Regions from separate parts of the Bounagaea algeriensis genome, predicted to be linked through region 1. Evidence: riboswitches for the same ligand, from Rfam matches in the RefSeq annotation. Region 1 holds a riboswitch; the other holds the start of a gene.
What was found. A riboswitch is a leader RNA that binds a small molecule or an ion and turns the genes downstream of it on or off. The one in region 1 is predicted to bind cobalamin.

Region 1 (3,351 bases):
GGGCCGCCTCTCCCCCGCTGCTGTTGGGCTCGCCCGCGCGGCGCTGCCGTTCTTTCCACGCGCGCCAACGGGTGTGGTCCGGAAGGTCGCAGTACTCCGGAGGGCGGCCGGGTCCGGAGGCGGCGGCCACGGGCCGGTCGCACCCGGGGAACTTGCACCCGCCGTCGCTGCTCGCGTCGGCCTCGGCTTCGCTCACGGTGGATGACGCTAGCAACGTGCTCGCACCGTCCCTCCGCCGGCCGTGTCCCCGACGCGTTCGGCTGTGGTCGAATCGGTGGCAGGTCGCCGGAACGGATCGCCGCCTGGAGGTGGACCGTGCACATCGATTCGTGTCGGGAGCTCAAGCGCAGTCTCGCCCGTCGCCTGCCTGATCTGGGGCTGCGTCCGGAGATGGCGCCCTGGATGGGACTCGGGGTGGTCAAACGGACCGAGGACGCGTACCTGTTGGCCGTGCGGACCCCCGAGGCGGCCTCCGTCAGCGAGGTGCTGGCGCGGGTTTCGGAGGAGGCGCACGAGGAGATCGACGTCCGCGAGGTGGGGCGGGTCGTGCCGCAGCAGGCAGCCGGGGAGTTGCAGCAACGCCGCCGACCGCTGGTTCCGGGATGTTCAGTGGCCCACACCGACGTCACGGCGGGCACGCTCGGCGGGTTCGTGACGGTGCGGGCAGAACCGCACCTGCTGTCGAACAACCACGTGCTCGCCAACAGCGACCAGGGCGCCGTCGGCGACACCGTGCTGCAACCCGGCCCCGCCGACGGCGGGCGGGATCCGGACGACCGCGTCGCCACCCTGGCCGCCAAGGTCGATCTGGTCACCGACCGGCCCAACCTCGTCGACGTCGCCGCCGCGCGGATCGTGGACGACGTGCAGTTCGACGCCACCGCCTACCCGGGCGGGAAGCTGGGGGAACCGCTCGCCGAGGCCCCCGCCGAGGACACCGTCGAGAAGGTGGGGCGCACCACCGGGCACACCACGGGCACCATCACGGCCTTCGAAGTGGACGGTCTGCGCATTTCCTTCCCGGAAGGGCAGATGGTCTTCGACGACCAGATCGAGATCTCCGGGCAGGCCGGCGAGTTCAGCTCCGGAGGCGACTCCGGCTCGGTGATCTGGACCCGCGGCGAGCGACGCCCCGTGGGGCTGCTGTTCGCGGGCAGCAGCCAGGGCGGTCCGGACGGCACGGGACTGACCTACGGCAACCTGTTGACCACCGCGCTGAACGAACTCGGCGCCACCTGGATCGGCGCGGCGTGAGCGGTCTGGAGCAGGCAAGGCGGGCCAAGCGCGATCTCAGCGAACGCTTGGCCACCGTCCCCGGTGTCGTCGGTGTCGGTCTCGCCCGGCAGGAGCGGGGCTACGTGGTCGTGGTGCGTCTGGCGCAGCAGGTGCACGGCATTCCCGACGCGGTCACGGTGACCGACCCTGACGGGCGGGAAAGCGAGGTCGCGGTGCGCTGCCAGGTCGTGGGAACGATCCGGCCCGAGTAGACCGCCGGCACCGCTGCTCCCGCACCGCCGGGCGCCTGCCCGGACAAGCCGGTGCACTGCGGTTTTCCGCCCTGCCTGGCGGTGCCGCGAAAAGCGGGTGCTACGTTGGCCGCGGCCAGTCGAACTCGTGCACGACACGAGTCAGGGAATCCGGTGCGACTCCGGAACTGACGCGCAGCGGTGTGGGCGACGGGCGGAACACGGGCCACTGGAGCGCTGCTTCGGGAAGGCGTCCCGCCCGCAAGACCCCGAGTCCGAAGACCTGCTGGCACTCGGCCCGTGCGGCCGAGGCGTTGTCATGGACCGTGGGCCCGCGGACCGGCCCGTCGACACCGAGGAGCGTTCGTGCGCCTGCCCGCTGCTCTGCACCGTCCCGTCCTGCCGCTGTCCGTGCTGGCCGTGCTCGTGCTGCTGGCCGGCTGCGGCACCGGTGCGCCACCGCAGCAGCCGCCGGCACCGGGCTATCCCCGCGCGGTCGACAACTGCGGCACGCGCACCGAACTGGACCGCCCGCCGCAGCGGGTCGTGTCGCTGAACCAGGGCACCACGGAGATCCTGCTGGCGCTCGGCCTGGGCGAGCGCATCGTCGGCACGTCCATGTGGACCGACCCGCTGCCGCCGCACCTGGCCGAGGCGAACGCGTCGGTGCCGCGCCTGGCCGAGGACATGCCGTCGTTCGAGTCGGTGCTGGCAGCCGACCCCGACTTCGTCGCCGCCTCGTTCGTGTCCACGCTGGGACCCGGCGGAGTGACCACGCGGGAGCAGCTCGCCGACCTCGGCGTGCCGAGCTACCTCTCCCCGGCCGACTGCGCCAAGGACAACAGCGGCTCCGGCGACGGACGGCGGCAGCACCCGCTGTCGATGCACACCATCTACCGCGAGGTCCGCGAACTGGCGGAACTGTTTGACGTGCCCCAACGCGGCGAACAACTCGTCGCCGACCTGCAAGGGCGGATGGACCGCGCCACCCGCGGGCTCGACGCCTCCGACACGTCGCTGGCGTTCTGGTTCGCCAACTCCGAGTCGCCGTACCTGGCGGGCTGCTGCGGCGCGCCCGGCATCATCACCGAGCAGGTGGGCGCGGACAACGCCTTCGCCGACACGCACGCCGAGTGGCCGCAGATCAACTGGGAAACCGTGGCCGCGCGCAACCCGGACGTGCTCGTGCTCGGCGACTTGTCGCGCCGCTCGGAAACGGCCGAGACGGCGCGGGCCAAGATCGCCTTCCTCGAGTCGAACCCGGCCACGGCCACCATGGACGCGGTCAAACACCACCGGTACGTGCAGCTGAGCGGGCAGGCGATGAACCCGTCGATCCGCACCGCGGCCGGGGTGGAGAAGGTCGCCACCCACCTGCGGGGCACCGGAGCGGGCCGGTGAGCGCCACCGCGACACCGACGCGTGCGGCCCGGCGCACGTGGCTGCCACTGCTGCTGGCGGCGGGGTTGGCCGTGCTGGCGGGGTCGGTGGCCGTGGCCATCACCATCGGCCCGGCCGACCTCCGCGTCGGCGACGTGTACTCCACCCTCGCCGCCCGGCTCGGACTCGGCGAGTCGTCGCTGTCGCAGATCCGCGAGGCCATCGTGTGGAACCTGCGCCTGCCGCGCACGCTGCTGGCCGCCGTGTGCGGCGCGGGCCTGGCCACCTGCGGGGCGATCATGCAGTCGCTGCTGCGCAACCCGCTGGCCGACCCGTTCGTGCTGGGCGTGTCCTCCGGCGCGTCGACCGGAGCGGTGCTGGTGCTCGTGCTCGGCCTCGGCGGCGGCGTGGTGTCGATGTCGGCCGGCGCGTTCGCCGGTGCCGTCGGTTCGTTCGCGTTCGTGCTGGTGCTGTCGCACCTGCTCGGCGGCACCACCGACCGGGT
Region 2 (3,351 bases), 210 kb from region 1:
TCCGATCGCGGTGTTCTGGATGCGCGACGAAGGCGGTCCCGACGCCAAGGTCCTCTGCGTTCCGGTGGACGATCCGCGCATGGAGGCGGTGCACGACCTGCCGGACGTCCCGCAGCACCGGCTCAACGCGATCAGCCACTTCTTCCACGTGTACAAGACGATCGAACCCCGCAAGAGCGGCGAAGCCCGCGGCTGGGAAGAACGGGTGGCCGCCGAAGCCGTCATCGCCGACGCGCAGCAGCGCGCCGGCCGAGGCGAACACCTCGCCGGCGCACCGGCGCCCCGCTACGGCGTCCTGCCCAGCTGACCGCCACCGGGCCCGGATGCGCTTCGCATCGGGTTCGATGGATCATGCGGTGTTGACTTCCTCCCCGCCCGCAATGCCGAAGCTTCCAGCAATTGGAGAGTTAGTGTCCGATACCGCCCGCTGGACCTACCTAATGGACCTCAACGGCGTGCTCATGCGCGACGAACAACGCGTCGTGCCCGGAGCGCAGGAGTTCCTCACCGCACTGCACCAGCACGAGCTGCCGTACCTGGTGTTCACCAACGACTCGGCCTGCACTCCCCGCGACCTGCGCGCCCGCCTGCTGACCTGCGGTTTGGACCTCCCCGAACACGCCATCTGGAGTTCGGCGCTGGCCACGGCCTCCTTCGTCGCCCAGCAGCGGCCCGGCGGCTCGGCCTACGTCGTCGGCGAACCGGGGCTGACGACGGCGCTGACCGAAGCCGGCTACGTGCTCACCGAGCACGACCCGGACTACGTCATCCTCGGCGAGACCCGCACGTACAGCTTCAGCGCGATCACCAAGGCCATCCGGCTCATCGAGAACGGTGCGCGGTTCCTCGCCACGAACCCGGACGAGCTGGGACGCGACCGGGAGGGATCGCTGCCGGCGACCGGTGCGGTCGCCGCGCTCGTCGAGCGCGTGACCGGGCAACCGCCGTACTACGTGGGCAAGCCCAACCCGCTCATGCTGCGTTTCGCGCTGCGCACGCTCGGGGCCAGCGCCGACCGCACCCTGCTGCTCGGTGACCGCATGGACACCGACATCCGCTCGGGCATGGAGGCGGGCATGCGCACGATCCTCGTGCTCTCCGGCCTCTCCGGGCAGGACACGGCGCGCCAGTACCCGTTCCAGCCGGACCGGACGATCGCTTCGGTGGCCGACATCGTCGACCACGTGCGCGAGCCGTTCGGCGGTTGACCCGGTCTCGTCGACCAGTCCCGTTGCCCCGGTCCTGTTGCCCCGGTCCTGTGGCGCGGATCTCGTCCCGCCCGGAGCCGTTGCGGAACTCCACGGCAAGCGGGGTGCGCCCGCTGCGCGGAGCCCGCTGTGCGGCCGCTGCGGGCGCAGCGGTCTTGTCACAGGCCGCCGAGCGGGTAAGGTCATGCGTGCTGGTGGTTCGCACTGCCGTGCCGGGGTTTCCGGCGGACGGGAGTGCGAGGCGAGAGGGAACCCGGTGCGATTCCGGGACTGCCCCGCAGCGGTGTGCGGGAACGAACGCCGTCCCCGGCCGATGGTCGGGTGGGCACTGGGCCGAGCGCCTGGGAAGCCGACGGCGCGTAGGAACCTCGGACGAACTCCGAGAACGCCCGCGAGTCCGAAGACCTGCCACCGGTACGCGCGTCACCACGACGCGCGTATGTCCGAGGTCTCGAGGGAGGACCCCGCGGACGATCGGCACCGGCGCGGTCCGTGTTTGCGACCCCGCGTGCCGATGGTCGGGCACATCCCCCATCGGACTTCGGCGTCCTGTGTCGTCGAACCGAGGAGAAGCGTTGACCAGCACCATCGGATCGACCGTCCTGGGCTATCCCCGGATCGGTCCGAACCGAGAACTCAAACGTGCCCTGGAGCGGTACTGGAACTCCCGCATCAGTGAGGCCGATCTGCGCGCGACCGCGCGGGACATCCGCGTCGGCGCCTGGCGCACGCTGGCCGATGCCGGACTGGCCTCCGTGCCGAGCAACACGTTCTCGTACTACGACCAGGTGCTCGACGCAGCGGTGACGTTCGGCGCCGTGCCGCACCGCTACACCGCGCTGGGCCTGGGCCCGCTCGACACGTACTTCGCCATGGCGCGCGGCGTCGAATCCACGCCGCCGCTGGAGATGACCAAGTGGTTCGACACGAACTACCACTACCTGGTCCCGGAGATCGGCCCGGACACGCGGTTCGCGCTGTCCGACACGGCCGTGGTGGACCAGTACCGCGAAGCTGCCGACGAGGGCGTGACCACCCGCCCGGTCGTCGTCGGGCCGGTGACTTTCCTGCTGCTGTCGAAACCGGCCGAGGACGCACCGGAAGGTTTCGCTCCGCTGGACACAGTGGATGATCTCGTCAGCGCCTACGCCGACCTGCTGGCCGAACTGCACCGCGCGGGTGTCCAGTGGGTGCAGCTCGACGAACCCGCGTTCGCCGGGGACCGCTCCGAGGCCGAGCTGCAGGCGCTGCGTTCGGCCTACGCCCGGCTCGGAGAGCTGCAGGAGCGGCCGAACCTGCTCGTTGCCGGATATTTCGGTGATCTCGGCCAAGCGCTGCCGATTCTGGCCGACAGCCCGGTGGAAGGCCTGGCGCTCGATCTCGTCTCCAGTCCCTCCACAGTGGAGGAGGTCCCGAAGCTGACCGGTTTGCGCGGCAAGTCGGTGGTCGCCGGACTGGTCGACGGGCGCAACATCTGGCGCACCGATCTCGACCGGGCGCTGGAGACCGCGGAGCGGCTGCGCGGATCCGCGGGCGAACTGGCGGTCGGGACCTCGTGCTCGCTGCTGCACGTGCCCTACGACGTCGATGCCGAGACCGAGCTGGATTCGCAGGTGCGCTCGTGGTTGGCCTTCGCCGAGCAGAAGCTCGGGGAAGTCGTCACGCTGCACCGCGCGCTGCACGAGGGGCGCGACAGCGTCTCCCGCGAGCTGGCCGAAGCGCGCTCCCGCGTGGACGACCGCGCACGCGCCGCCCGGGTGCACGACGAGCGGGTACGCGCCCGGGTCGCTGCGCTGAAGCCCGGCGACGCCCGCCGGGAGGAGTACGCGCAACGTCGGCAGGCCCAGCAGCAGGCGCTGCGGCTGCCGCCGTTGCCGACCACGACGATCGGTTCGTTCCCGCAGACCGGCGATGTGCGCAAGGCGCGGGCCGCGTTGACCGCCGGCAGCATCGATCGGGAGAGCTACCGGCAGCGGATGCGCGACGAGATCCGGAACGTGATCCAGTTGCAGGAGCAGCTCGGACTCGACGTCGTGGTGCACGGCGAACCGGAACGCAACGACATGGTCCAGTACTTCTCCGAGTACATGGAGGGCTTCGTCAGCACCCGCTACGGATGGGTGCAGTCCTACGGATCGCGCTG

Region 2: another riboswitch for cobalamin. It lies ahead of metE (5-methyltetrahydropteroyltriglutamate--homocysteine S-methyltransferase); the one in region 1 lies ahead of ACVGV2_RS09675 (ABC transporter substrate-binding protein).

The regions. Positions count from the first base shown of each region.
Region 1 covers NZ_CM137102.1:2,142,425-2,145,775, reverse strand. Annotated here, with positions in the region: gene ACVGV2_RS09690 (hypothetical protein) at 1-196, opposite strand, end outside; gene ACVGV2_RS09685 (Nal1-like putative serine protease) at 316-1,254, shown strand; gene ACVGV2_RS09680 (hypothetical protein) at 1,251-1,487, shown strand; cobalamin riboswitch at 1,588-1,771, shown strand; gene ACVGV2_RS09675 (ABC transporter substrate-binding protein) at 1,839-2,867, shown strand; gene ACVGV2_RS09670 (FecCD family ABC transporter permease) at 2,864-3,351, shown strand, end outside.
Region 2 covers NZ_CM137102.1:2,347,681-2,351,031, forward strand. Annotated here, with positions in the region: gene ACVGV2_RS10655 (inorganic diphosphatase) at 1-307, shown strand, start outside; gene ACVGV2_RS10660 (HAD-IIA family hydrolase) at 381-1,208, shown strand; cobalamin riboswitch at 1,408-1,635, shown strand; gene metE (5-methyltetrahydropteroyltriglutamate--homocysteine S-methyltransferase) at 1,784-3,351, shown strand, end outside.